2 regions of the Lactiplantibacillus sp. ME-2 genome follow, and region 1 is predicted to be linked to the other one. Evidence: a T-box and tRNA genes for the amino acid it is inferred to sense, from the RefSeq annotation. Region 1 holds a T-box; the other holds one or more tRNA genes.
The links. The T-box of region 1 lies ahead of leuS (leucine--tRNA ligase). A T-box ahead of a tRNA ligase gene usually reads a tRNA of that ligase, here a tRNA-Leu.
Positions count from the first base shown of each region.

Region 2: it encodes a tRNA-Leu, which carries the amino acid that the T-box ahead of leuS (leucine--tRNA ligase) is inferred to sense. The anticodon was not compared.

Region 1 covers NZ_JAKZEQ010000021.1:2,891-18,405, reverse strand. The annotation lists gene MMY95_RS08940 (sugar ABC transporter permease) at 1-898, opposite strand, end outside; gene MMY95_RS08935 (ABC transporter ATP-binding protein) at 873-1,973, opposite strand; gene MMY95_RS08930 (universal stress protein) at 2,315-2,821, opposite strand; gene pepV (dipeptidase PepV) at 2,848-4,251, opposite strand; gene MMY95_RS08920 (NAD(P)H-hydrate dehydratase) at 4,378-5,214, shown strand; gene MMY95_RS08915 (16S rRNA pseudouridine(516) synthase) at 5,351-6,091, opposite strand; gene MMY95_RS08910 (polysaccharide biosynthesis protein) at 6,099-7,769, opposite strand; gene leuS (leucine--tRNA ligase) at 8,302-10,728, opposite strand; T-box leader at 10,867-11,077, opposite strand; gene MMY95_RS08900 (phosphatase PAP2 family protein) at 11,191-11,874, shown strand; gene MMY95_RS08895 (class I SAM-dependent methyltransferase) at 11,943-12,470, shown strand; gene MMY95_RS08890 (hypothetical protein) at 12,566-12,763, opposite strand; gene asp1 (accessory Sec system glycosyltransferase Asp1) at 12,793-14,319, opposite strand; gene MMY95_RS08880 (glycosyltransferase) at 14,330-15,515, opposite strand, start outside.
Region 2 covers NZ_JAKZEQ010000032.1:13,334-28,848, forward strand. The annotation lists gene MMY95_RS11585 (nicotinate phosphoribosyltransferase) at 1-723, shown strand, start outside; gene nadE (ammonia-dependent NAD(+) synthetase) at 723-1,550, shown strand; gene MMY95_RS11595 (cation-translocating P-type ATPase) at 2,006-4,660, shown strand; gene MMY95_RS11600 (hypothetical protein) at 4,715-5,149, shown strand; gene MMY95_RS11605 (Tex family protein) at 5,443-7,614, shown strand; gene MMY95_RS11610 (SprT family protein) at 7,614-8,060, shown strand; gene MMY95_RS11615 (homoserine dehydrogenase) at 8,126-9,412, shown strand; gene thrB (homoserine kinase) at 9,421-10,296, shown strand; tRNA gene MMY95_RS11625 (tRNA-Leu) at 10,352-10,436, shown strand; gene MMY95_RS11630 (C39 family peptidase) at 10,668-11,522, shown strand; gene MMY95_RS11635 (mannose/fructose/sorbose PTS transporter subunit IIA) at 11,813-12,787, shown strand; gene MMY95_RS11640 (PTS mannose/fructose/sorbose transporter subunit IIC) at 12,823-13,629, shown strand; gene MMY95_RS11645 (PTS system mannose/fructose/sorbose family transporter subunit IID) at 13,648-14,580, shown strand; gene MMY95_RS11650 (DUF956 family protein) at 14,709-15,095, shown strand; gene MMY95_RS11655 (sigma-54-dependent transcriptional regulator) at 15,400-15,515, shown strand, end outside.

The sequences.
Region 1 (15,515 bases):
GTATGATCGATTCCGTGCTAGCAAGCGCATAGTTACCATCAACGAAGGCATCCCGATAAATACGGTAAACTAATAAGTTGGTGGCGTTCGTAGGCCCACCCGCAGTCATTAAGTCAATCAATCCGAAACTCTTGAACGCTGAGATCAACGTAATCACCGCCGCAAAGAAGAGTGTGGGGGAAATCATTGGCAACGTGATATGGATGAACTGATAACGCCGACTGGTCCCCGCCACATCGGCCGCATCATATAAGGTTTTAGGCACAACTTGCAATGCCCCAAAAAAGATCAGAAAAGTAAATCCGAGGTGCATCCAAACGCTCGTCATAATAATCGCCACCATGGCCCAGTGTGGCTCCGTTAACCAATTAATTGCCGGTAAGTGCATCCAGATGGCCACCTTATTCAACAAGCCCACGGATGGATTAAACATGAATAACCAGAAAATTGCGGAGACCGAGACAGACACTCCCATAGTCGAGGTAAACATAGTTCGAAATAGCTCGATACCTCGAACCCTTTGATTGGCAGCGGCCGCTAACAGTAACCCCCCAATTAACGTGAACACTGTCACACCCACGACATAGATTCCAGTGGCTTGCAGGCTAGCAAGATAACTATTAGTCGTCAGCAAATTAAGGTAATTTTGCAAACCAACAAAGACGGTTGGTTCACCAAGACTATTAGTCAAGAAAAAGCTTAGATACAAGGTGCGTAACATTGGATAGAAAACAAAAACACTGAGGGCGAGTATTGAGGGCCCAAGAAATAGCCAAGCATAATATTTATCATTACGCTTTAATTCAAAACTGCCGGTCTGCACATTTGCTTGGTCATGCGCATCTGGCGATTGTTTCGGCTTAAGGCGTCGCTTAATCGACGGAAACGAGTTGATCACTAGTAACACCCTCCTCTTCAGCAATCAGTTGTTCGTGCTCATCAAAAATGAAGATCTTACCATTAACGGTTACATTCACCCGTTGTTCAAGTGGTAATTGGACCTGACCAGATTGTGCAATTCGCAATGCCGTCCCGTTATCAGCCTGCACTTCGATAATCGTCATCTCGCCCAGTGTCTCGACATTCGTAACCTTGCCATTACCGCGCTCATCAGTAACTGGTACTGCGTTTAGCTGATTAGGTCGGATACCAATCGTATAGCTCCCCGCGTTTAATGGTTGGTTAAGCGCAATCTGAAAGCCCTCCGCGACGTGTAAATTACGAGCGGTTTTCGTCACCACTGGCAGTAAATTAATCTGTGGCGTACCGAAAAATTCAGCGACGAAATGATTAGCAGGATGATTATAAATATCTAACGGTGTATCAATCTGCTGCACGTGACGCTCATTTAACACCATTACGTGATCGGCCATGGTCATCGCTTCAGTTTGGTCATGGGTGACATAAATCAATGTCAATCCGAGCTTACGTTGCAGTTCGCGAATTTCGGTCCGCATTCGCACGCGTAGTTGCGCATCAAGGTTTGATAACGGTTCGTCCATCAGGCAAACCTTAGCATCACTGGCAATCGCCCGAGCCAAAGCCACTCGTTGCCGTTGACCACCAGATAGTTCGCGCGGCTTGCGGTCACGATAAGCCGTCAAATTGACCATCTTCAACGCGGCATTGACCCGACGCTCGACTTCCGCGGCCGGCATTTTTCGTGCTTGTAAACCAAACGCAACGTTGGCAGCCACGTCCAAAAAAGGGTACAAGGCATAACTTTGAAAAACCATTGACAGCTTTCGATCTTTTGGTGGGACTGCATTCATGATCTGACCATTGATGGCCAGCTTTCCACTAGTAATTGGAATAATACCGGCAATCATCCGCAGCAGCGTACTTTTACCACAACCGGATGGCCCAACAATCACGAATAACTCTCCGTCTTGAATCTCGGCATTTACATCGTTTAAAACTGGCTGTTTCGCCTTATCATACGTCTTTGTGATGTTCTGCAAGGTAATTCCCATATTCATATCCCCTCGACCTTTTATTTGTAATTTATTAGATTACTCTTTAATCATGCCAGACCAACGTATCGGGAATGTTGGCATAATGTAAAAATAACGTATGGGTTATGTATTTTTTTCATAAACAGCGCCCCACCAACAAATTCGGAGTGAATAAAAAATAGTTGTTTCGAGAATTTGTACATTCTCGAAACAACTATTTAGTCTGTGTCCTACCAGTTAATCTGTCATGGATGATAACGGTCCACCTTGAGTCGGTTTTCTCTGTGTCCGATATCGAGCTTGAAAAAGCCGCTCAAATGTTTATCTGGACACACTATCGGATGTCCTAAAAATTTCAATTAAAGCCGACGAGTGGTATGCTTTGGCAGTTTGACTGGCTGTTGATCAGCATCTGTGCGCACCACCAACGTGTCACAGGTAGCATTGCGAATCACATAAGCAGCATTAGAGCCAATTAACACCCGTGCCACGTTGTTAAGACCTGTGGCCCCAACAACGATCAAGTCAGTGCCATAGCGGTCTGGTAAAGTCGTCGCTAACAATAACTTCGAATTACCTGAATGTAAGTGAACCCGCACATCGCTGACACCCGCGGCCATCGCTTGTTGGCGAGCCTTAGCGAGATTCGCTTTAAGACCGGCCGTCAATTCGTTCAATGCCTGCGGTGTCGTTGCGCCAAAACCCATCGGCCCTTGAGTCACACCAATAAATTTCTCAGTATTAATGACCGTCACAATATCCAAAGCGGCATTTTGCTCGACCGCGATCTTAATTGCTTTCGTTAAAGCTAATTGGGACTGAGGACTCGTATCGATGCCGACTAAAATGCGTTTAACCATCGTCATAACCATCACCCTCCATTAAAGGATCACTATTTGTCGGTTGCTAACACGGCAATTGATTCAGCGTAAATCGCCATTGCAGCCATTAATTCGTCAATTGGTTGGAATTCATTGGCTTGGTGCATCGTATCTTCGGTATCTGGGAAGAGTGCCCCAAAGGCAACCCCACGAGCCATCATCCGGCCATAAGTCCCACCACCAACAATTTGTGGTTGTGAGGCCGTGTCACCAGTTTGACGCCGGTAAACGTCCATCAAATCCTTGACGATCGGGTCTTCAGGGTCAACGTAATGTGGCACCATGAAGTCACCCTGCGTGACCGTGGCACCAGCTGGTAACTGTGCTTGGACTTTCGCCGTTAAATCAGCAGGTTCGATTCCCTTCGGATAACGGAAGTTCAACGTTAACGCACCACCCTTTTGATGGTCGAAGCTGAGTAACCCGACATTCATCGTCAAATCACCCATAACGTCATCCTTGTAAGCTAAGCCTAACTGGTTCGCCCGTGAATCATCGTGTAGCTTATTAGCCACGAAGTCTAAGAAAGCAGCGGCATCATCAGCAAAGGCATAGTTAGTCAAGAACGTTGCAAGGTAGGTTCCGGCATTGATCCCGTTACGTGGTTCCATCCCATGGGCGGCCTTTCCAACAACTTCCAGCTTAACGCCTTCAGGAACGACCGTTAATTCACCAGTTACTGGTTGCTGGTCCAGAAACGCTGTGAAGTCGGCCGCCAACTGCTCGTTGTCATCCGTCGCGACCACGGCTTCGGCATCACGCGGCACCATATTTTCACGCAAGCCAGAATCAAAAGAAACAAGGTTAAAGTCGCCATTATCTTCATGACCGAAGTGTAATTGCAGACTCACATTTCCCTTTTCACCATTGATCAACGGGAACATGGCATCTGGAGAGAAGCCCAAGGTTGGCGCTGGTTCAACTTCAAAGTAGCGTTTCATTCCAGTCCAATTACTTTCCTCATCTGTCCCAACGATAAAGCGAATCTTCTTATTGAGCTTCAAGCCAAGTTCTTTGACAATCTTTAAGCCATAGTAGGCCGCCATTCCCGGGCCTTTATCGTCGGAAACGCCGCGGGCATACATCTTGCCATCCTTGATGGTTGGTTCGAAGGGGTCCGTATCCCAGCCGTTACCAGCAGGCATTTCATCCACATGGGCTAAAATTGCCAAGGTTTCATCCCCCTCACCAATTTCAGCATAACCGACCAAGTTATCAATGTTCTTGGTCTTAAAGCCATCGCGTTCCGCAATCGCTAAAAACGTGGTTAACGCTTGCTTAGGACCAGGGCCTAAGGGTGCATCATCCGTCGCCTGGCTATCGTCACGAAAGCTCGGTACGCGGAGCATGGTGGTTAAATCTGCTAAATAATCATCTTGATGCTTAGTTGCTTCATTTTTCCAATCAACTGACATGTTAAATTCCTCCCACATATTGTTACCTCAATTTTATCATAGCTGTCGTCAACTTAATAATCGTAAGTAACCGCTTTTGGAAAATGGTATACTCAAAGTAAATTAACTTAGAAAGCTGGTCATTTTATGCAACCTATTACAACTGAAATTGTTAGCCGAACGATTATCAAACGACCGGCTGATTCTCACAAAGGCAATTACGGCCGAATCATGCTGATTGGGGGTAATCAAAATTTTGGTGGTGCTATCATCATGGCCGCAACGGCCGCAACATATAGTGGTGCCGGTCTGGTGACGGTCGCTACCGACCCGTCTAATTTCACGAGTCTACATGCTCGGCTACCCGAAGCCATGGTCATTGACTATCACCAAACGGACACCTTATTAAACCTGCTGGCAGGAATGGACGTTATCGTCATCGGTCCAGGCCTTGGAACAGATACCGTCGCTGATCAGTTACTGACCGCCGTTCTCGCTGCGACGCACGTCCCACAACGATTGGTCATCGATGGTTCGGCGCTGACCTTGCTTGCACAGCAGGCCCGCCCCTTACCCGCCACGGACATCGTGGTCACGCCACACCAAATGGAATGGCAACGACTTAGCGGTATCGCGATCAAAGATCAAACCCCAACTGCCAATCATGACGCGCAACAACGGTTAGGTGTTACGGCCGTGGTCAAAGCTCATCGCACGACCGTCTACACTGACGAACGAGTCTGGTTCAACCCCGGCGGCACTCCGGCCATGGCGACCGGCGGCATGGGTGACACGTTGGCTGGTATGATTGGTAGCTTCGTAAGTCAATTTCATAATTTCACCGATGCCGTTCTCAGCGCGGTCTACTTGCACAGTGCCATTGCCGATGACCTCGCTGCAACGCGGTACGTCGTCTTGCCGCATCAAATCAGTACCCGCATTCCGACTTACATGCACCGCTTTAGTCAGATTGAACGCCCTTAGCTAGCTGGACCATAATGAACACGAACAAGCCAACGACATTATGCTAAAAAAGCCTCAACTAACCATGCTTGAATTCATAGTTAGTTGGGGCTTAATGATTTAGTTTAAACCAGAGTGGCCGAATTCGTAACACGCACTATTCGCCTACGGGTTGGTTCGCATCCGCCTTCAACGCTGTTAGTTCGTCATCAGTCAGCGCACGATAGTTCCCCGCTAATAAGCCAACGGGTAGCGTTAACGAACCAAACTTGATTCGCCGTAACCCGACGACCCGTTCACCTAACGTTCCGACCATCCGCTTAACTTGGTGATACTTGCCTTCATGGATCATGATTCGAATCGTGGTAAAGTTCTCGATTTCATGGAATTGAACAATCTCAGCCTGAGCCGGTTGCAGTTCAGTCCCGTCCTTTAACGTGATTCCATCATTAAAATTAGCCAATTGAGCTGCAGTGATTTCCCCCGTTACTTCAGCCTCATAGACCTTCGTAACATGGTGGTTCGGCGACAATAGGTCGTGTGATAGGGTTCCATCGTTCGTAATGACCAAGATTCCCTCAGTATCTTTATCGAGACGACCCACTGGAAATAGATCGTCACGAAAATCCGCCGTATTGAACAGGTCCATCACCGTTTTCGCAGCGGAATCCGTCGTTGCCGTGATGACCCCGACTGGCTTATTCATCACATAATAGAAGTATTGTTGGTAACGGACCTGCACGTCATCTAAAAAGACGGTATCACTGCCAGGGTTAATCTGTTGTTTGCCAGAGATTACTGGCTCACCATTGGCAGTGATATGACCATCTTTAATCAGACGACGTACTTGAGTCCGCGTGCCAATTCGCATCGCATGTAAAAATTTATCTACTCGCATAATTCACCTATTTAATCCGTAATTTCCGTCGTAACCCAGCAGCTTTCGTTCCAATCATCAAATCAGCCATCCGTGAACGGAGTGCTAAGTAAACGTAAACCGCACCACCAGCGATAACTGCTAGGGCCACGATCAAGAACGATTGCGTCTTACTGTGCTCATTCAACACAAAGTTCAGCCCATAAACAACTAATCGTGCCGTGACGTATGTTAAAATCGAATAAACTAAAATTCGATTGATTTTTGGTAATAACTTCACGTAACGAATTCCAAAGTTGACTTCCAAATCATACATCGCCATCAGACTCGCAACCATCATCCCAATCGCGGTCGCAACCAGGGGCCCAGCCGTTGATAGGAAATAGATACATGGTAACTGAATCACGATTTTGACCAGTAAGCCGATCAAGTAATAGCGAATAATATCGCGGTTGCGTGATAGGCCTTGCATCAGCGCCGAAATCACCGTAAAAAAGCCTAAAGCAATCGCGGTAAATGCTGAGATCTGCAGAATCAACGTTCCAATTTGATCATAACTATAAAAGAGCGTGTTAAGTGGTTGTGCCACTGCGGCCATCCCCAGCGCTCCGGGAATCATGATAAATAGGAATAAAATAATCGAATCTTCCAATTGTTTACGAATATTACGCATATTATGACTGGCCAATGATTCAGATAAAATCGGCACGACCGTCACGGCAATCGCAGACGCCAATGACACAATGATCATCACCAATTTGTTCGCATTAAATGCAAAGTAAGCATACAACGTATCGATCTGCTTAGTACCCAAATGGTAAACCAGCCGCATCATCGGTTGGAACGTTGCTTGATCCAACAGGTTGAAGACTGTCGTTGCGGTATCGATCACAATAAATGGAATCGCCTGAATAATAATATCGCGGAACAATTGCCAGACTGGAATAACTAGTTTGTTCTCACTCTGAGCAGCTAAGGCATTTAGCTCGGGCCGTTTGCGGAAATAATACCAACCGAGTAATAAGAAGCTGGCAGCCGCCCCGACGAATGCTGCGAATGTCGATTGGGTCACGGCATTCACCCAATCGCCGTGAGCGACGCGCATGATGAAATACGTCGCACCCAACATATAGATGACCCGAAAGACTTGTTCCACGAACTGTGAGATTGCGGACGGCGCCATCTGTTGATACCCTTGGAAGAATCCCCGGGTCAAAGACATCGATGGCAGAATCACCAAGGCAATAGCCAACGCATGCAAGACGGGAATCAGATTGGCATCATAGCCCCCAAAAGCTGTTGAAATCAAGCCAGCACCAAACCATAAAATAATGGCACCAATAATCCCAAAGGCTGACGTCAACAACAAGCCCCGCTTGAACAAGCGCTGTCCAACGGCATATTCATTCATCGCATTATATTCGGAAAGTTGTTTAGAAATTGCGGACGGAATTCCCCCGATCGCAATTAGCAGGAAAAAACTATAAATATTATATCCCTTGGCATAAAGCGCGTTACCTTGCGTATAATCAGCGCCCATCCAGATAACCCACGGGATAATATAAATCGCCCCGAGCACCCGTGAAAAGAGACTCCCAGCCGTCATCCAAGCCGACCCGCGCACCATCTTCTGGTGCGCTTCGGCTTCAGAATTCACGTGTGCATTCTGGGGCTGATTAGCTTTTGATTCCTCAGACATGTTCGTAACCCACTTTCTTAATTCAATCCTAATCATTTTAGATGAAAAACAAACAAGTTGCAATTCAATTCCGGCCTTATGCGTGAGTTTAACCGAACTTTAATGATAAGGTCTTGACAACTGCACCAGCTATTGGCGAACCGTACCGCCGTCCGATACCCTATGGCTGATACAGAAAAAAGACCAATCCGTACGCTTTACCAGCGGCCACGATGCGGTCTCAAATTCGATTACAGCAGAGTGCCGCCATGATCGCCATGATAACCATTTCCGCTGATTAAACCACGTTACTGCTAGTTTTAAGTTAAGCATAGGCGGTTGCACACGCCCTGCCCACCAAAAACACGTGTGATTTGTCTCCCAAACCGAACCAGAACGTCCTCAGAATCTTTATTCACTTAACCAAATCAATCGTAACCGCACTAATTAGTTCTGTGAGTAGTTAAAAAATCGTGATAGCAACCAACAATTGTCAGTCACCATCACGATTAATTTAAGCGATATTCATTTAAGTTGATACTGGTCGTGGTACTTAGTTGGCAACCACGTTAACCAGTTTACCAGGAATGGCGATCACTTTACGAACTGTCTTGCCGGCCGTAAATTCCTGGATTTTTTCATCCGCCAGGGCTAGTTTTTCAAGTTCATCCTTGCCCATATCCTTAGCGACTTCGGCGTGCGAGCGAACCTTACCATTAACTTGAAGCACGATTTGGACCGTGTCTTCTACTAACTTAGATTCGTCATACGTTGGCCAAGTGGCGTAGGTGATCGTGTCATCATGGCCTAATAATGACCATAGTTCTTCCGACAAATGTGGTGCAATCGGTGACAGTAACTTCACAAAGCCTTCGATATAAATGATTGGTAAATCGTCGACCTTGTATGCTTCGTTTACGAAGACCATCATTTGTGAAATCGCAATGTTAAAGCGCATAGCTTCATAGTCTTCCGTGACTTTCTTAACGGTTTCGTTGTAGATTTTCGTCAACTTACCATCATTGATAGTCGTGATTCGGTCGCGAACACGATTGTTTTCATCGATCATTAAGCGCCAAACCCGTTCGATCCACTTATTGGCACCATGTAACCCATCGGTACTCCACGGAATCGAAGCTTCCAATGGTCCCATGAACATTTCGTATAACCGCAACGTATCGGCACCATATTGGTCAACAATATCATCGGGGTTAACCACGTTCCCCCGCGACTTAGACATCTTTTCGTGATTATCACCCAAAATCATCCCTTGGTTAACTAACTTCTGGAATGGTTCCTTGGTTGGCACAACGCCTAAGTCATATAAGAACTTGTGCCAGAAACGTGCGTAAAGCAGATGTAAGACCGCGTGTTCTGCACCGCCCACGTATAAGTCAACGGGTGACCAGTACTTCAACTTGTCATAATCGGCCAAAGCTTCACGGTTGTGCGGATCAACGTAACGCAAGAAGTACCATGAACTCCCGGCCCATTGTGGCATCGTGTTGGTTTCACGCTTCCCCTTACGACCGTTTTCATCGACGACATTTACCCAGTCGTCGATATTCGCTAACGGGCTTTCACCAGTTCCTGATGGTTCCAGGTTCTTAGTTGCTGGTAACCGCAATGGTAGTTCATCTTCAGGAACCAGCGTCGTTTCGCCGTCTTCCCAGTGAATAACTGGAATCGGTTCGCCCCAGTACCGTTGCCGTGAGAAGATCCAATCACGTAACCGATAGTTGACCTTCTTTTCACCGGCATGGTGTTCACCTAACCAGTCAATCATCTTATCAATAGCTGGTTGCTTAGCTAAACCGTCAACAAAACCTGATTTGATGTGTTCCCCGTCGCCAGTGTAAGCTTGTTGGTCATAATCATTATCACCCGCAATGACAGGTTTGATTGGCAAATCAAATTTTTGTGCAAATTCAAAGTCCCGATCATCATGAGCAGGCACTGCCATGATGGCCCCAGTTCCATATGAAGCCAGAACGTAATCGGCAATCCAGATTGGCAGTTTTTCACCATTAACCGGGTTGATGCCGTAGCTACCAGTGAAGACCCCGGTCTTGTCCTTATTCAAATCAGTCCGTTCAAGGTCTGACTTGCTGGCGATTTTAGCTTTGTATGCTTTGATAGCGTCCGCTTGTTCGGGTGTCGTCAATTGTTCAACTAAGTCGTGTTCAGGTGCCAAGACCATGTAACTTGCGCCAAACAGCGTGTCTGGCCGCGTTGAGAACACTTCAATCTCGGTATCGTCAGGTTGACCAGCAACCTTGAAACGAATGGATGCGCCAACTGAGCGGCCAATCCAGTTACGTTGTTGCTCTTTGATGTTTTCTGGCCAATCAATATCGTCCAGGTCATCAATCAACCGGTCCGCATAGGCCGTGATTTTGAGGCTCCATTGCTTCATTGGCACCCGGTAAACATCATAGCCACCGCGTTCCGTCTTACCATCAACCACTTCTTCGTTAGAAACAACCGTTCCACCCATCATATCAGGAGCCCAGTTGACCAACGTTTCAGATTCGTAAGCCAAGCCCTTCTTATAGAGCTGTTCAAAGATCCACTGCGTCCACTTGTAGTAACTTGGATCAGTCGTATTCACTTCACGGTCCCAGTCATATGAAAAACCTAATGACCGAATCTGACGTTTGAAGTTTTTGATGTTCTTGGCCGTAAAGTCCTTCGGGTTATGCCCCGTCTTGAGCGCATATTGTTCAGCGGGTAAACCGAATGCGTCCCAACCCATTGGATGTAAGACATTGTACCCTTGCATCCGCTTGAACCGTGACATAATATCCGTGGCCGTATACCCTTCAGGATGTCCAACGTGTAATCCTTGACCAGATGGGTATGGGAACATGTCTAAGGCGTAATACTTCTTCTTATCCGTCGTATCTAATGTTTTGAAGGTTTTGTTTTCCTTCCAATAATGTTGCCATTTGCGTTCAATGACTTTATGGTTGTATGCCATAGTAGTGCCCCTTTCTTGCTGCCTTGTATGTAAAAGCTAGCATTGCGACTTTCCAACTGACTATTCAAGATGGCATTTTCATGCTTCAACTCAGTAAAAGCGGTTAAAAAACAAAAAAATCCTATAAGCCAATTAAGCTTATAGGACGAAAACGGGTTCCGCGGTACCACCTATGATTCCACGTTACCGTGGCCTCTTGGGAATCTTAACGCGAAACCACGTCCGTACCTACAATCTTGTTCAGCCGGAAGACTCGAAGGTGAGTTCATGATTGGTGAATCCCCGTTTGCAACTACCACGGAGTTTCTGCAAAACACCAGCCACTACTATTCCTTCTCAGAGTCGTAAAGTTATTGTTTTCATAGTAGCAAACCAGCACGTTTTTTTCAAGGGTCCAAGCCCCGCTGGCGATAAATTTTATCATCGGCATTAATCGGACCCCTGATAAAAAATGCTATAATAATGGCAATAATTTATTTATCGGAGGAATCAGTATTGAAGCAACGATCCTGGCAACGTTCGGACAGTTTGATTCTACTTATATTTATAGGATGGTTAGGCTGGACGGCCGCGGTATGGCAACGGGCGCCTTGGTTAACACACTTTGACACCACGTTTGCTAATTTTTGGCATCATAGTCCCCAGTGGTTTCAACACGCGATGGTCACGTATACGCAGCTTGGCAATCCCCACACCATCACCATAATCACGTTAATTATCGGCCTGGCACTCTGGCTGGGCCATAACCCACGCGGCGCAGTCTTCTTTTGGGTCACCACCTGGCTGATTACCGGCTACGGTAATTATCTCATCAAACAGGTCATCATGCGGCCACGGCCAACCGCTTGGCGACTTGTCCAAATTGGGGGGTATAGTTACCCCAGCGGGCACTCGACAACAACGACCGTCCTTATCGGTAGTCTGCTCGTGTTGGCATTTGACTACTGGCACCGCAATGCCTTGACTGGCTGGCTCACTGCCCTCGGCATAACGGCCATCTTGTTAATGATGATCAGCCGGGTCATCGTGGGCGTCCACTATCCCAGCGATACAATCGGTGGCCTTTTACTTGGAAGTGTTTTACTATATATAAGTGCGCGTTTTAGTATGCGTTATCGGCACGGACCGCTTCGATTGCGGCCCTAATTCATGAATTCAACAAGGGGGTAACACTCATTCAACTCAGTTCGGCATTAGCTTATAGCCACGCGCTAATGAACCAAGTCGTCAATCCCGGTGACCACGTGATTGACGCGACGGTTGGCAACGGCCATGATACCGTCTACCTCGCCAATCTGGTCGGGACTACTGGTCACGTCGACGGGTTCGACATTCAATCAGCGGCCATTGAAGCGACGACAACTGCCTTAGATAAAGCAGCGCTCACCCATCAAGTCACTCTGTGGCAAACGGGCCATGAACACATCGCAGATAAGATTGCCGCTGATCAACCTATCAAGTGTGCCGTCTTTAACCTGGGCTATTTACCAGGTGGCGATAAACAAATCATTACGAAACCAACGACAACGTTAACGGCCATAAAAGCCATTCAGGAACGCCTCGTCACCAACGGACTCATTATCCTGCTAGTCTATGCTGGTCATCCCGGTGGTGCGACAGAAGCACAAGCCGTTTTGGATTACGTAACGAATTTAGACCAGCATCAATTCCAAGTCCTACAATATCAGTTTATTAATCAAGTCCATGTGCCGCCATATTTGTTGGCCATTCAGAAACGTTAATTTAACGATAAATTAGCCGAAAAGACCTGTCAGACGATTAGCTTCGTCTGACAGGTCTTTTCAATTAGATACTTAACTTAAAAACCAATGGTACCTTACTTCTCCCACGGATACTTACCGTTCTCATCCTTAGGGGTATTACGCATGATCCGCTTAGTTCCCTCGTCCATCTCGTTACGCCGCTTCTTACGATTATGGTGACGAACAATTAGGACAAGACCACCGATGCCACAGTACACGATCATTCGGGTAAACATCTTAACGGTCCCATAAATGGTCATAATCATTAACATTTTGCGCCCTCCCTTGCCGTCAAATCTACTTAAGCCGTGACCTTAGCAGGCTTAAAGTAATCTAACAATGCTTGCCACTGCTTGAAAACGGCTTCTTCTGAATAACGCTTGGCATTTTCATAGGCCTGAGCACTGTATTGTGCCAGCTGCCCTTGATTCTTCAACAATTCTAAAATCGTTTTGGTCAATTGTTGCACATCGCCGTCTGTCGTTAGGATTCCACTCTTATGATCCTGAATAATATCACTCGGGCCGTACTTCACGTCATTGGCAACCATTGGTAACCCATGGGCTTGAGCTTCTAACAACATCAATGAGAATCCTTCAGCTCGACTTGGCAAAAGTCCTAATTGGGCCCGGTTGTAAACGGCATTGACATCCGTGGTATACCCCTTGAACAATACCACATCTTCCAAGTGCGCTGCAGCAACTTGTGCATGTAGTTGCTTTTCAATATCCCCGTTCGCATAACCCCATAATTCCAACTTGGCATCAGGAAACTGCTTGTGAACTTCAACAAAGGCTTCGATTGAATGATTCTGTTGCTTTTCAGGTGCCAGCCGCGCAACTTGCACGACGAGGTCTTTTTGTCGTTGGTCAAACTTCACCGGCGCGGCTTTTAACGTAGCATTATCAACATAGCCAACCGGAATAGTGAACGCTGGAATATCCTTACCAAAGCGGGCTTCCACGTCCTTAGTTTGTTCCGGTGTCGCAGAAATGACCGCGTTCCAAGCCGCCCAATTATTCAGCGCATTAGCATAATTATTGTTCAAGGTAGAATGCATAATATCCTTAGCATCACTCACATGGTTATTATGTAGATGCAAGACTTTCTTAGCTGGTGTGGTCATATTGAATAAGCCCCAGGCACATTCAACGGTCCGATCACAAATGAAGACATTTTGTTCATCATTCAACTGGTTAAGTTCATCATAGAAGTAACGGGTCAGTTCATTCATCCCATTAAAAGTATGGCTCTGCTCGTTGTAGTTCAAGACGCGCCACGTGATTCGCTCCTGACCAGCGTGATTTAACAAGTGTAACTTCTCCACGTGAATCAATCCATCCGGGCCAAAGTACGCTTCTTGGGCAATCTTACCGTCCCAATCAAATAATTGTTCAAGACACTTAAAACCCCGTGTATCCCACCAACTCATCTTGAGCGTACGACCATTAACGTCAAAGTATTGCACATTGCTAACGGCTTCCGTACCGGCCCGAAGGTAAATAATCATGATTAACTTACCACGTTCCATGACTTGAATCTGATTATCCTTCCGGGTTTTGATAGCATCGGCTGGCACTTCAAAGTCGGCCAAATCAAACCTTTGACGCTTGACCGACTGACTACCACAAAAGAAGTCAAAAAGATTAACAAAATCAGCATCGGCAATGTTGGCCCCTTCAAGCACATCGTGCAAGTTCATTGCGAATACGCGGGTCACGATTTTAGCAGCCACATGGTGCTTCTTGAATAAAGTCAGTCGGTTGATTTCCGCCTGTTCGATTCCTGATTTTGAAAATTGCATGTTATCGTTTAAGAAATAATACATATGCGCCCTCCTACTTAATACCCAGTAATTGTTGCCAACGGTGCCAAACTTTTAAGTCAGTTTGTGACGTATGAAGCTTCTTAAAGGCGGCTTCGCTGAATGCCGTCAACTTCTTCGTATCCGTCATTAATTCGATGACCCGGTCACGCAGCGCCAATTGATTGCCAGGATCAACGATGAAACCGTCATGACCGTCATCAATCCAATCTTTAGGCCCATAATTAAAGCGATAACTAATCACTGGAATTCCGTGACTCATGGCTTCCGGCATACTCATTGGACCACCATCAACAATATCGGTATTGAGCAACAGCTGATAATCATCATAACGTGTTTCTAAATCAGGATGATAATCTAATAAATGCACATTATTCGTCAATTTTAATTCTTCAACCAGCTTATTCAGCGTCTTAAGATACTCTGGATCGCCGTAGCCGTAAAAGTCACACTGAATTTCTTTGACCTGTTGCTTAACTAACGCAATGGTCCGAATTAACTGATCCAGTTGCCGATCTGGCGCCAGCCGCCCAACGTATAGCAATTGCTTGGGGCGGGCCGTGATTGGCCGTAGTTTACTCTGCGCCAACGGACTCGTAGTTACAGTTGGTAACACTGTCACCTTAGCTTTAGGGAACCGCGTCCGCAGATGCTGAGCCTGACTTTCAGTAGCTGTAATGAAACCATCAAAGTGTTGCAGATTATCGAAGGCCGGTGTTAAGAACCCGTCCAACGGGGAATGAATTGGGTCATTAATATCCTTCGCCTGATAAATTGGAACCGTCACATACTTGTGAGAATCATCCTGAAGTTCCAACAACGGCTTCACACTGGTACCTGGGCGATCACTAATAAAGGTCGTCGTTTGCTTGTCCAAATGACTGAGTTCGGCCAAGAAGAAACGAAATAAATGGTTCGCGTCCTGGAAGAAGCGCTCTGCTTGATCACGATAATTCTTTAAAATCAAACGTGACGCTAGCGGATTACCGTTAGTGTCAGGTACATAGTACTGCTCAATAACGGTCTCGCCTTGTAGATTATAAAACCGTTCCAAAACCAGTTTACCGTTCTGACCAAAATATTGTGTACTGGACTTGAAGCCTCGCCAATCCCACAGGTCAGTTGAAGATAAGTTACCTTGATTGTCGAAGAATTCTTGGTAAAAGACGCGCCCAATCGTTCCAGGAATAAAGCCGACG
Region 2 (15,515 bases), on a different contig from region 1:
GGTGATAAAATCAATTTCCAAGGGGTTCGTATCGATAGTGGCGATATGGCTTACTTATCAAAACGCGTGCGTGAACAGCTAGACGAAGCTGGTTTTCCGGATGCCAAGATTTATGCGTCAAATGATTTGGACGAAAAAACGATCCAAAACTTGAAGATGCAAGGTGCTAAAATTAGTGTCTGGGGTGTTGGGACGAAGCTAATCACGGCCTTTGACCAACCCGCGTTAGGGGCCGTGTACAAGATGGTTTCGATCGAGAATGATCATCATCAGATGGTTGATACGATCAAACTTTCAAATAACGCGGAAAAGGTCTCAACGCCTGGTCAAAAACAAGTTTGGCGGATTACGAAGCGTGCGGATGGCAAGTCAGAAGGTGACTATGTGACGTTGTACGATGAAGATCCGCGCAACGAAGAATCAATTTACATGTTCCATCCAAGCTATACGTATATTAATAAGACGGTCAGCGATTTTGATGCGCGACCACTATTGGTTCCCATCTATGACCGCGGTCAACAAGTTTATACTTTACCAACGTTAGATGAAATCAAGGAGTATTCATTTGAAAGTCTAGATGCACTCTGGGACGAATACAAGCGGGATTTAAACCCTCAGGATTACCCGGTCGACTTGTCACAAAAACTTTATGATCATAAAATGAATATTATTAACACGGTCAGAGACCACGTTAACCATAAAGATGAGGAGGAAGCTTACTAATGCGGCCATTACAAGCTGAGATTATTAAAGCGTTACACGTTGCACCAACGATTGATCCAGAAGTTGAGATTCGTCGAAGTATTGATTTTTTGAAGGCTTATTTAACTAAAAATACCTTTTTGAAGACCTATGTGCTTGGCATCTCTGGCGGTCAAGATTCCACGTTAGCTGGAAAATTGACGGAGATGGCCATTACCGAAATGCGGCAGGAAACGGGTGATGATCGCTATCAATTCATCGCAGTCCGGTTACCATATGGCAATCAAGCGGATGAAGCGGATGCGATGGCAGCGATTGATTTTATGCAAGCCGACGTGACGGATCGGGTGGATATTCAACCGGCTACGGATGCCATGGTAACTGCATTGGAAGCTAACCAATTGACGATTCATGATTTCAACAAGGGCAATATTAAAGCGCGCCAACGCATGATCGTGCAATATGGGATTGCTGGTGAAATGCACGGCGCTGTCGTGGGAACCGACCATGCAGCCGAAGCTGTTACTGGTTTTTATACCAAGTACGGTGACGGTGGTGCGGATATTGTGCCACTATGGCGATTGAACAAGCGTCAAGGTAAACAAATGCTGGCCGCTTTAGATGCGCCCAAGCATTTGTATGACAAAGTCCCGACCGCTGACTTGGAAGAAGATCGGCCAGCATTACCTGATGAAGTCGCGTTAGGTGTTCGTTACGACGACATCGACGATTACTTGGAAGGCCGGACGGTCAGCGATGCTGCGGCCGAAAAGATTGAGGCGTGGTACTTAAAGACTGCCCACAAACGGCACGCGGCCATCACTGTGTTTGATGATTTTTGGAAATAAGCTAGTTAGCTGATAATCGATTAGGATTACGGCTAACCTAATTAAAAAGGCGACTTGAAGATTATTCAGCTTCAGGTCGCCTTTTTGCATAGTCACATAATTTTATGGTGACTACCGTAATATTGGTGGGATTGGTGGAAAAGCGGTAGAATGGTTTAAAATATGTAAACGCTTAATGTGAGAATATCCAAGTGCTGTGGCGAATGCAGAGGTAGTCAAAGCGATTATTTTGCTAGACAGCTCCCATGGAATCTGGTATTCTTACGATACAATCATAAGGGAGTAACTAGCAGAAATATTCTGCGGCAATATCGTCAGCAAGAAGCCAATCCGGTATTGTCTTAAATAGTGAGACTTATGTATGTTCACACAATTTTGCGTGCATACATGAGTCTCATTTTCTATCTGGAGATCAGTTAGGGAGTGGGGCTCGGATGCCAGAAAAGGAGCTTACGATGAGTACAAAACCAAAGTATCAACAAGCGTTATCCGCCGTTTATGAGGAACTAGGCACTGATGAATACGGCTTACAGCAAAGTGCTGCGTCGCAACGGTTAGAACAATATGGGCCGAATGCGTTGAATCAGCAAAAAACGACTTCCTTGTTGCAAAAATTTATTGCGCAGTTCAAGGATTTCATGATTATCGTCCTGTTAGTGGCCGCCTTGATTGCCGCCTTTACTGGGGAAGCCGTCGATGCCGTTATCATCTTATTGGTGGTGGTATTAAATGCGATTTTCGGTGTCTTCCAGGAATCGAAAGCGGAAGAGGCCATCAACGCGTTGAAGGAAATGTCAGCGCCGGACGCGACTGTTTTACGGGATGGTCAGCTGCAAACGGTCAAGAGTGACGCGTTGGTTCCTGGGGATGTTGTGTCGCTAGAAGCCGGGGATATCGTTCCCGCGGATTTACGATTAATTGAGAGTGCGTCATTGAAGGTTGAAGAATCGGCGCTGACGGGTGAATCTGTCCCAGTTGAGAAGCAGGCGGAGATGATTGCCGATGGGGAATTACCAATCGGGGACCGGTTAAACATGGCGTACATGAATAGTAACGTGACGTATGGTCGGGCCACTGGGATTGTGGTGGCGACTGGGATGCAGACTGAAGTAGGTCGAATTGCCGGCATGATTGAAGCGGCCGATGAGACGACCACACCACTGCAAGCGAACTTGACACAGTTAGGGAAGTCGCTGACGATTTTAATCTTAGTTATTGCCGCAGTGGTATTTGGTATCGGAATGTTGCGCGGTCAAGAGAGTTTGATCAACATGTTATTGACGGCGATTTCGTTAGCCGTAGCCGCAATTCCAGAAGGGTTGCCGGCAATCGTTACGATCACGTTAGCGTTAGGAACCCAGCGGATGGCCAAACGGCATGCGTTAGTACGAAAATTACCCGCAGTTGAAACGTTGGGAAGTACCGATATTATTGCCTCTGATAAGACCGGAACGTTGACGCAAAACAAAATGACCGTTGAAAAGTTGGTCGTCAACCAGGAACTGGTGGACGCGCGCGCTACTGAATTGCCGCTTGATAGCCATTTAGCGCAAGTGATGATTTTAAGTAATGATACAAAGATCATGCCGGATGGGTTAGCAGGTGACCCAACGGAAACAGCGTTGATTCAATATAATTTGGATCAGGGTTATCCAGTCGATCAGTTGTTGACGGACCGTCCCCGAGTGACAGAAGTCCCCTTTGATTCGGAACGTAAATTGATGTCGACGGTGCACCCCTTAGAAGATGGTCGCTTCTTAGTAGCCGTCAAGGGGGCTCCTGATGAATTACTTAAACGGGTCACTCAGATTGAAAGTAACGGTGACGTTCAGCCGTTAACCAAGACAAGCCGTGACCAGATTCTAACTGTTAATCATGAATTGGCAACGCAAGCCTTACGGGTCTTAGCATTTGCTTATAAAGTGATCACCACGGTTCCAACGACTGTTAATACGGAGACGTTAGAAAATGACCTGGTCTTTGCCGGGATGGTCGGCATGATTGATCCAGAACGGCCAGAAGTTGAACAAGCCGTTGCAGAAGCTAAATCAGCTGGAATTCGGCCGTTGATGATCACGGGTGACCACCGTGATACCGCCGAAGCAATTGCCGTCCGTCTTGGTATCATTAACGCTGGCGAAGATGACGCTGTGATTACTGGTGCCGAGTTAGATGCAATGAGTGATGCGGAATTCGGCAAAAAGGTCGGCGATTACTCGGTGTATGCCCGGGTGGCGCCTGAACACAAAGTTCGAATCGTGAACGCATGGCAAAAACGAGGCAAAGTTGTTGCTATGACTGGTGATGGGGTCAACGATGCGCCCGCCTTGAAGGCTGCTGATATCGGTATTGGTATGGGAATCACTGGGACGGAAGTTTCCAAGGGGGCTAGTGACATGGTCTTGGCTGATGATAACTTCGCCACGATCGTGGTTGCTGTCGAGGAAGGCCGAAAAGTGTTCGCCAATATTCAAAAGGCGATTCAGTACCTTTTGTCAGCAAACTTAGGGGAAGTCTTAACCTTGTTCGTGATGACGATGTTGGGCTGGCAAATCTTGGCACCAGTGCATATCTTATGGATCAACCTAGTGACCGACACCTTGCCAGCAATTGCCTTAGGCGTTGAACCAACTGAAAAGAACATTATGCAGCATAAACCGCGCGGGAGAAATTCTAATTTCTTCTCAGGTGGGGTCTTCAGCAGTATTATTTATCAAGGGCTACTGGAAGGTGGCATTACGTTGCTCGTGTACTGGTTAGCTTTGACGTATCCGGTTCACGCAACGGCCTCATTAGCTCATGCTGATGCGTTAACGATGGCTTTCGCGACCCTTGGCTTGATTCAGTTGTTCCACGCGTTTAATTCTAAATCCATTCATGAATCGTTGTTTACGGTCGGCTTGTTCCGAAACAAGTTCTTTAATTGGGCGATTCTAATTGCATTTGTGATGCTGGCGATGACAATCGTCGTTCCCGGTCTGAATGGGTTATTCCACGTGAGTCACTTGGATGCTTACCAATGGGGAATCGTGGCCTTAGCTTCCTTATCGATGGTCGTGATTGTTGAAATTGTTAAGTTCTTCCAACGTCGACACATGCGGCGCGCATAACCCATCCATTAGGGGTAAAATAAGGCTAACTAATTTAAAGAAAAGAGTTTGTACATGAAAAAAGCAACGATTCAAACGTATATGCCAGTACTGTCTAAAGTTATCGAAAGTACTGAAAAAATGGGGGAAGAATTAAACCCATCTTTTGAAAAACTACGTCAGGCCATTGATAATGACGCAGTTGCCAAAATGGTTCCAGCTGAATTCAATGATATTCAGATGGAATTTAGCGATGGTACTGAACAGTATCAACAAAATTTGGCACAGTTGAAAAAAGTTGCGGTACCCGCACGGTTAATGGGGCGGCACCGTAATTTGTTAGCAGCATACGAAGCCTACACGAATGCGTGTGCGGCCATGACGGCTAGCATGAACATCGACAATCAAACGATTGATGTGGCTGCTTTTAATCAGGCTGAAACGGATCAAGAGACTGAAATGGGCCGCGTTTCAAATAACGTGCAACGGATCATGAATACAGTCATGTAGGAGCGCTAATCTGGGTGATTGGATTTAGCACACTAATAAAACGCTCGGTAACGTTTATGCGTTGCCGAGCGTTTTATTGTTGGTTGCGGGGCAGCCAACTGTGCGGCCGCGCCGTGCTCGTTTAGCCTAATGGGCTGGTTTTTTCCAGCTCACAACCAATGTGTGAACAGTATCGGTAATGGCTTCGATTGGTAGTGACAGTCAACGACAATTTTTAGATGGTCATTCGGCGCGGAAACTTGGGTAAAACGCGTATAATATAATGTAATGAGATTAAAAGATTGGGTGAAATAATGGATAATCAGATTTTAACGTTAGTTAATCAAACGCTGACGAAGTTTAAACCGCAACAGATCAAAGCGGTTCTCGGACTCATGGACGAAGGCAACACCGTTCCGTTTATCGCACGGTATCGAAAGGAACGTACCGGTAACTTAGATGAAGTTGAAATTCGCGAAATTAAAGATAACTATGATCGGCTTGCGAGTCTAGAGAGTCGTAAGGCAGATGTGATGAAGTTGATCGCTGAACAAGATCACTTGACGCCGGCTTTAAAGCAAGCCATTGAAAAAGCTGACAAGTTGCAAGATGTCGAAGATTTGTACTTACCGTACAAACAGAAGCGACGTACGAAGGCAACGATTGCGAAAGATGCTGGACTGGAGCCGTTAGCAGCTTGGTTATTACGTTTTCCGGCAAGTGGTATTCAGGAACACGCGGCGCAGTTTGTGAACGAAGCGCAGGACATCACAGACGCGAATACCGCGTTAGCTGGAGCTCACGAAATCTTGGCTGAGGCCTTTGGTGATAATGCCGGTTTACGAAACTGGGTCCGGAATTATACGCGTGACCGGGGCTTACTAGTCGCAAAAGTGAAACCCAAGGGTAAAGCAGCCGATGAACAAGGTGTTTACCAACAGTATTATGATTTTAATAGTCCCATCAAGCAGATGGTACCGTACCGGGTACTGGCTATCAACCGTGGGGAAGCCGAAAAAGTATTGAAAGTCAGCATTGATGTTGATCGTGCTGGAATTGACCGGTATTGTCATTTTCGCTTTATTGGTCAGCACCACGGCCCAGCGATTGAACTAGTAGAAGCTGCTTATCAGGATGCCTACAAACGCTTTATTGGCCCAGCCATCGAACGTGAACTTCGCAATGAATTGAGTGCGGCTGCCAATGAACAGGCCATCAAAGTCTTTGGCGATAATTTGTACCACTTATTAATGCAGGCACCATTAAAAGGTCGCGTGGTATTAGGGTTCGACCCTGCTTACCGGACGGGGTGTAAATTAGCCGTGATGGACGCGAATGGTAAGTTCTTAGATAAGCTCGTGATTTATCCACACAAACCAGCTCCAACTGCCAAACGGGAAGCTGCTGCGGGTGAGTTTAAAACCTTTTTGGAGAAGTATCATGTTGAAATGATTGCGATTGGTAACGGGACGGCTTCCCGCGAATCCGAGGAGTTTGTGGCACAGGTATTGAAGACTATGACCCGACCGGTTTATTATGTCATCGTGAACGAAGCCGGGGCTTCCGTGTACTCTGCTAGTGCTAAGGCGCGCGCCGAATTTCCTGAGCTACACGTTGAACAACGTAGTGCGATTAGTATCGGCCGGCGACTACAAGACCCACTGGCAGAATTGATCAAAATCGATCCGAAGTCAGTGGGAGTGGGGCAATACCAACACGATGTGCCCCAGAAGGAATTGACAACGCAGCTAGATACGGTGATTGAGACCGCGGTTAACCAAGTTGGGGTCAATTTGAATACCGCTAGTTCGGAGCTATTGACGCATATTTCGGGGCTATCCAGCACGATTGCCCAAAATGTGATTACTTATCGGGATGAAAATGGCGAATTCACGAGCCGACCACAATTGAAAAAAGTGCCGCGGTTGGGACCGAAAGCTTATGAACAAGCGGTCGGCTTCCTGCGAATCATTGACGGCAAGAATGTTTTTGATAACACGGATATTCATCCAGAAAGTTATCCCGCAGCCAAAGCGTTATTGGCAGCGGCTGGATTGAAGACGACGGACGTTGGGACGACTAAAGCCCAACAGTTGAATCAATTAGATTTAGCGCAACTTGCGACCAGCACCGGTGTCGGTGAACTGACCTTAAAGGATATTATTAGTAGTTTGCAAAAGCCCGGGCGTGATGTTCGTGATACGATGCCCGCACCGTTACTCCGGCAAGACGTTTTAAAGATGAGTGATCTAAAACCAGGGATGCAGTTGCAAGGAACCGTACGCAACGTGGTCGACTTTGGGGCGTTTGTGGATATTGGTGTCAAGCAAGATGGCCTCGTACATGTCTCCAAACTAACGGATAAGTTCTTGAAAGATCCGCGTCAGGCGGTGGCAGTTGGCGACATCGTAACGGTGTGGGTCGAAGCAGTTGATGAACAGCGGCAGCGCATCGCTTTGACGATGATTGCACCGGCTGAAGCATAATGACTGATTTAGAGTTACAGCAGCTCGTTGCGACCATTTCCATGCGTGATTTTCACCGTCCGTTCCAGCACCGCGCTTATTTTAATGCTCGGTTACGAACGACGGGTGGTCGTTATCAGTTGGCCTCGCATGATATTGATATCAATCCGAAGATGCTGACTGATTTTGATGAGGCCACCTTGATTGGCGTCATCAAGCATGAATTGTGCCATTATCATTTACATTTGACTAAGCGGGGATATCGGCATCGTGATGCAGACTTTAAACGATTACTCGCGCAAGTGGGTGGCTCGCGCTATGCACCAGCGCCGAAGCAGGCGACGGCCCGGCCGTATCGGTATACTTATGAATGCCAACGGTGTGGCCAGCGGTATTACCGCAAGCGCCGCATGGACACTCGCCGCTATACGTGTGGTCGTTGTCAGGGGCCAATTAAATTAGTCTGAAAAGGTTTGCTAAAGTGGTACGCTTCCGATAGAATTAGCTTAACTATTGATATGGAGGGATTAAGATGGAAACGATTAAAATTGGTGTGGTCGGACTAGGCACAGTCGGGACCGGCGTTGTAAAAATGCTTCAAGCGCATCAGGAAAAGATTTCAGAAATTACCGGTCGTAAGTTGGAACTAGCCTGCGTAGTTGTCCACAACTTGAAAAAGCATGAACAAGTTGATTTGGGGGACGTTCAGATGACCGACCAAATCGCGACCCTGCTTGATGATCCGTCCATTCAAATTATGGTCGAAGTGATGGGTTCAATTCATCCGGCGAAGGAATATATTACGCAAGCCTTGCAAGCTGGCAAACACGTGGTGACGGCCAATAAGGACTTGATTGCGCAATATGGCCGGGAGTTGGTTCAGATTGCTCGTGAAAATCATCGCGACTTATTCTATGAAGCTAGTGTTGCTGGTGGGATTCCAATTTTACGGACGATTGATAATAGTTTCGCCGCTGACCGGATTCAACGGGTCATGGGAATCGTCAACGGGACCACTAATTACATCATGACGCAGATGCTGACTAAGCATTGGTCGTATGATCAAGCCTTGAGCTCAGCACAAGACTTGGGGTTTGCCGAAAGTGATCCCACTAATGATGTCGAAGGCCTTGATGCGGCGTTCAAGATGATTATTTTAACGCAGTTTGCCTTTGGGATGAGTCTTTCCCTCGACCACGTTCAAGTTCAGGGAATTACGAAAATCAGCCCAGAGGATATTGCGGAAGCTCACCAGCTTGGGTATACAATTAAATTACTCGGGATTGCGGAAGAAATTGACGATCGCATTGCGGTCTCAGTCGGGCCTGTGCTTGTTTCTGATCAGCATCCACTTGCCACGGTACAAAATGAAAATAATGCTGTAATGGTAACGGGAACGGCTGTGGGGAACACGATGTTTTACGGTCCTGGCGCTGGAGAACTCCCGACCGCCAACAGTGTGCTGAGTGATATTACAACGGTTGCGAAAAATATTGCGTTGAATACGACTGGTAACACGTTTAACTCTTATCGCCAGGAGACAGTCTTAGCAACGCCTGAAGATGTTGTGTATCCTCACTTTATTGCCTTGAAGATGCGTGATGTGCCGGGGATGATGATGAAATTGACGGCGATTATGACCCGCGCAGAAGTTTCATTTAGTCGAATCATTCAAAATCAATTAGGTGACGGCAACGCTCGTGTTGTGATCATTACCCATGCCATGAATGATCAACAGTTAGCAGATATCACTCGTGAAATCGGTGAACAAGAGAATATGCAACTATTAGCGAGTTATAAAGTTTTAAAGAATGCGTAGGTGAGGACATGTTAACGATTTCGGTTCCGGCGACTTCCGCTAATCTTGGTCCCGGTTTTGATTCAATCGGTCTGGCGCTGGACATGCAACTAACGCTACAAGTGTTGCAACCTAGTGATCATTGGCAGATTGACCATCCCTTTGGGGCGGATGTGCCGACGGATGAACGCAACTTAATTATTAAAACGGCGTTGCATTTGGTACCAGATTTACAACCACAGCATTTACAGATGGCTTCAAAAATCCCGTTAGCGCGCGGATTGGGTAGTAGCTCGACGGCCATCGTAGCCGGCTTAGTGCTGGCAAATGAATTGACCGGCGCAACGCACTCTTCTGCTGAGCTACTGGAAGTTGCCACTCAACTGGAGGGTCATCCAGATAACGTTGCACCAGCCCTATTAGGAGGCTTGGTTGTGGCGACGAACACTGATGAACGCGTCCGTGCGGTGAAGTTACAGTTACCGATGCTTTTTGCAAGTGTCTACGTGCCTAACGAACCGCTATTGACGACCGCCAGTCGCCAAGCCTTGCCAACTGAATTGGCGTACCACCAAGCCGTTACTGGTAGTAGTGTGGCGAATACGTTAGTGGCTGCTCTAGCAACTCAAAATTGGGACGTGGCGTTACCGCTGCTAGAACAGGACCAGTTCCATGAACAGTATCGGGCTAAGTTAGTGCCGGCACTACAAACGGTTAGAGACCATGCCCACGCTCTGGGATTAACGGGGACTTATTTGAGTGGTGCTGGGCCGACAGTGATTACTTTGGGTGATTACGGGCAACTCGCTACGTTGCAGGCGCAATTGAGCCGAGATGCAACACTCACCGGCCAATTATTCCTATTGCCAATGGATGCAACTGGTGTAAAAGTACAAAAATCTTAAAATAAGCTTGTCAGACTCGCAAAATTTTGTTATGATATTTTTTGTGAGTTGTGATGCGGCCATGGCGGAATTGGCAGACGCGCAAGATTAAGGATCTTGTCGGGGTTAACCCGGTGGAAGTTCGAATCTTCTTGGCCGCACTAACGAATATAAGAATCGATTTCGATAGGTTAAGCCTTGAAGGATCGATTCTTTTTTTGTTGCGGTAAATTGGACTGGTCACGTTATTTCAGGCTTGCTTTTTTGCCAACTACTTCAACTATGTTCACCAAATTTGCCGTACCTTATTGTTTAATCTCATGATTACCAGCATTATAATGAAAACGGTTAATCTACTGATTACGATATTAAGAGAAGGCGAGGACCAGGCATTGATTAGAATGAGTAGATGGTGGTGGCGTATCTTGGTGGGCGGAGTGCTTGTTAGTGGCGTGGTTTACCCCGCACAAGCGGCCGTAACGACTTATCCGATTACAGGGATTCAGGTGGTGCAGACGCGGGTCTATCAGACGAATAGTCAGAACGGTGTCGGTTACCATTTAACCGTCGTGCGTCATCAGCGTGCCCAATTGCGTGTTAATTTACATTTAAAGTATCACCAGCATACACAGTGGACGCGTACTGAGCAAGCTGATATTTATCGCAACGGGCATTACCAGCGCTTCTACTACGTGCATAATGGTCATCAGCAGAGCGGCTGGATAGCTGCTAATCAGCTAAAACCCGCCAGTACGGCGTCGGTTCAACTGCGGGTACCACTGATTGACCAGCTACCGGAGTTGCCAACGGGGTGTGAGATGACAGCGACTACCATGATGCTGCAGTATGCCGGTGTTAATATTAATAAGGAACAGTTTGCCAGCCACGTGCCGCGCAGTTCGAATCCTAACACTGGTTTTGTTGGTGATCCTGCTTCGGCTTACGGTATTGGTCTCTACATCTACCCCCAAGGCTTGTTACCAACAATCCGCCACTATCTGCCGTCCGCTGTAGATCTCAGCGGGGTGGGCCTGCAACGACTTAAAGCACAGCTCACTAAACGTCATCCGGTAGTCGCTTGGGTTCAGGGACTCGATGGTTTTGCGAGTCATACAGTGACGCTCACTGGATATACAACGGCAACTATTAGGTACAATGATCCTTGGCGTGGTCAATCCGGACAGATGGATAACCAAGCATTTGAGACGATGTGGCAATTAAATGGTCGTCGGGCACTGAGCTATTAAGAAATTGATACCATAGTTAACATTAGTTACTGTTTCATAATTTTATATTAAAAATACGCTATTTGACACACAAAATAATCGTTTTTAATACTGTATCACACTAGTGTATCAACTTCTAGCCTGAAATAAGGGCTTTTAGCTTTAGTGTATTTTGGCACGGAATTTGCATATATATAAGTGAGTGCGAAAAAGATTGCGCTTACAGTATCAAAAACATAAATAGTTACAGGCAATTTAGATATTATTTATTCGTTTTATATGACTGTAACGAAAAAATAGGAGGTACAAAGATGGTAAGCATTATCATTGCTAGTCACGGCGAATTCGCTAAAGGCATCTATCAATCTGGATCAATGATTTTCGGCGAACAAGAAAACGTTCAAGCCGTTACGTTGATGCCTAGCGAAGGCCCTGACGACATCAAGGCTAAGTTAGAAAAAGCCATTGCTTCATTCGACGATCAAGAGCAAGTCTTATTCTTAGTCGACCTTTGGGGCGGTACACCATTCAATCAAGTTAACGGCTTGTTTGAAGCACACAAGGACAAATGGGCAATCGTTGCCGGTTTGAACTTGCCAATGTTAATTGAAGCGTATGCTTCACGACTTTCAATGGATTCGGCACACGAAATTGCCACGCATATCATTGAAACTGCTAAGGATGGGGTAAAGGTTCGTCCTGAAGCATTAGCACCTAAGGAAGAAAAGGCTGCTGCCGCTGCAACGACCAACAATAACGCTGGCCGGCCAGGGAAGTTGGAATATGGGTTAGCACGGATTGACTCGCGACTCTTGCATGGACAAGTTGCTACTGCTTGGAGTAAGACAGTTAACCCAACTCGGATCATTGTTGCGTCTGATAACGTTGCTAAAGACGAGCTGCGGACTAACATGATCAAGCAAGCAGCGCCATCTGGTGTCAAAGCGCACGTTATTCCAATTGCTCAAATGATTAAGATTGCTAAAGACGACAAGCACTTTGGTGGTCAAAAGGCGTTGGTCTTATTCGAAACACCACAAGATGCATTACGTGCAATCGAGGGTGGTGTGCCAATTAAGACATTGAACATTGGTTCGATGGCTCATTCGGCTGGTAAAGTTCAACCAAACAAGGTTTTGGCATTTGATCAAGATGATATCGACACTTACCGTAAACTTGAAAAAGACGGCATCGAATTTGATGTTCGGAAGGTTCCAAGTGATGGTAAAGAAAATATGGATAACATTTTGAACAAAGCTGAAAATATGTTGAAGGAACAAAAGTAGTTCCAAGAATATCAGAAAAGATGGAGGATTAAATCATGAATTTGAACGTAATTCAAGTGATTTTAGTCGTACTTGTATCATTTTTAGCTGGTATGGAAGGTATTTTGGATGAATTCCACTTCCATCAACCAGTTGTTGCATGTACCCTAATCGGATTAGTAACCGGACAATTAGTCCCATGTATTATCTTAGGTGGGAGTTTACAAATGATTGCCTTAGGTTGGGCCAACATTGGTGCCGCCGTTGCACCTGATGCTGCGTTAGCATCAATTGCATCTGCAATTATTTTAGTTTTAGGTGGTCAAGGCCGTGCCGGAGTTACTTCAGCTATTGCGATTGCCGTTCCTTTAGCCGTTGCTGGGTTACTCTTAACGATCATCGCTCGTACGTTAGCAACTGGGATTGTCCACATCATGGACCGTGCCGCTGAAGAAGGTAGTTTTAGTAAAATTGACTTCTGGCAATGGGTTGCGATCTGCATGCAAGGACTTCGTATTGCGATTCCAGCCGCTTTGATTTTGGCCGTTGGTGCTACGCCAGTGAAGGCAATGTTAAACGCTATGCCTAGCTGGTTAACTGATGGTTTATCAATCGGTGGTGGTATGGTTGTTGCCGTTGGTTATGCAATGGTTATCAACATGATGGCTTCTCGTGAAGTTTGGCCATTCTTCGCTTTAGGTTTTGTTTTAGCTGCAATCAGTGAAATTACTTTGATTGGTTTAGGTGCAATTGGTATTTCCTTAGCCTTAATGTACTTGGCACTTTCAAAGCAAGGTAACTCTGGCAATGGTGGTGGCTCCAACACGGGTGATCCGGTTGGCGACATTATCGACAAGTATTAGAGAAGGAGGCAAACTGAGATGTCTGAAACTACAAATATTACTAAAAAAGTTACATTAAGTAAAAGTGATCGTCTGCATGTTTGGTGGCGTTCAACGTTCCTCCAAGGTTCATGGAACTACGAACGTATGCAAAACGGTGGTTGGGCTTATTCTTTAATTCCAGCAATCAAGAAATTATATACAACTAAAGAAGACCGTGCTGCTGCTTTGAAGCGGCATCTAGAATTCTTCAACACTCATCCATACGTGGCTTCACCAGTTATTGGTGTTACCTTAGCGCTTGAAGAAGAACGTGCCAATGGGGCACCTATTGATGACGTTACGATTCAAGGGGTTAAAGTTGGTATGATGGGACCTTTAGCCGGTGTTGGGGACCCAGTGTTCTGGTACACGGTTAAGCCTATCGTTGGTGCCTTAGCTGCATCATTGGCTATTTCTGGTAGCATTGTTGGACCAATCTTATACTTCGTTGTTTGGAATGCAATTCGGATGGGCTTCATGTGGTATACCCAAGAATTCGGTTACAAAGCCGGTTCTAAGATTACTGATGACTTATCTGGTGGTATTTTGCAAGATATTACCCGTGGTGCTTCCATGTTAGGGATGTTTATCTTAGCGGCGTTAATTGAACGGTGGGTTAAGGTGGACTTCAGTCCAGTTAAAGTTTCGACCATTAAGCAACAAGCTGGTTCGTACATTGACTGGGATAAACTGCCCAAGGGTGCTTCTGGTGTTAAGGAAGCCTTAACACAGCAAGCTGCTGGTCGTTCACTTGACAAATACAAGGTAACCACCTTACAAGATAACTTGGATCAATTGATTCCTGGTTTGATGGCGTTGCTGTTAACCTTCCTCTGCATGTGGTTATTAAAGAAGAAAGTTTCACCAATCATTATTATTCTTGGCCTCTTCGTATTGGGGGTTCTGTTGCACGTTATTGGTTGGATGTAATACTTGCTTATGTCATATTTAAAGGATGGACTCGTGGGAGCTCATCCTTTTTATTTACAAGCGTACTTTGCATAACTGACAAACTCGCCGTATAATCGGTATGAGGATGGATACGAGGAGGGATTAATATGGTGCAATCAATCAATACTAAGGTTGATTTAGTTACGAACGGCAATTCACATATGGGGTTGACCGATTACGGTAAAATCATGGTCGGTGATAACGGCTTTGAATTTTATGATGATCGCAATGTTCGTAACTTTATTCAAATCCCTTGGACTGAAGTGAAATATGTGGTCGTATCCGTAATGTTTGGTGGCCGTTGGATTCCGCGGTTCTCTTTTCAAACGAAACGGAACGGTATGATTACTTTCTCAGCTAAGGACCCTAAGAAGGTGCTACGAGCCGTTCGGCAATATATTGAGCCTGATCGAATTGTAAAATCACTGACATTTTTCCAAGTCCTTGGGAGAATATTCAAGGGTAAAGGTAAAAAAGATAAGTATTTGAAATAATGACCAATGCTGTCGAGGGTTCTTTGCCGACGGATTGGTGATTATTTAATAGTTAGTTTAAGAAGCTTAAGTATCAACGGGTGGGGTTAGCGCGGGTTGATACTTAAGCTTTTTTAACGCATCAAAAGCAGTATCCGAGCACGTTAAGGTGCGTCATAAATGGAATTTCAATACCATGAAACAGAAATAGTTGTACTGACAAGTCTTAAAAAGTAACTGATTCGGGAACTATGGTAGAATATAGTGTGTTATAGTGTATCAAAACGGATCAGCTATTTGATAGTGGTGAAAAGGAGTGGCGAAGTTGACCAGAAAATCCAAGATTTGTGAATACGTCCGTCAACATAGCGATCGACACGGACTGACGACGGAAATGGTAGCGACCGCTTTAATGATAGCGCGTTCAAACGTCAGCAAGGA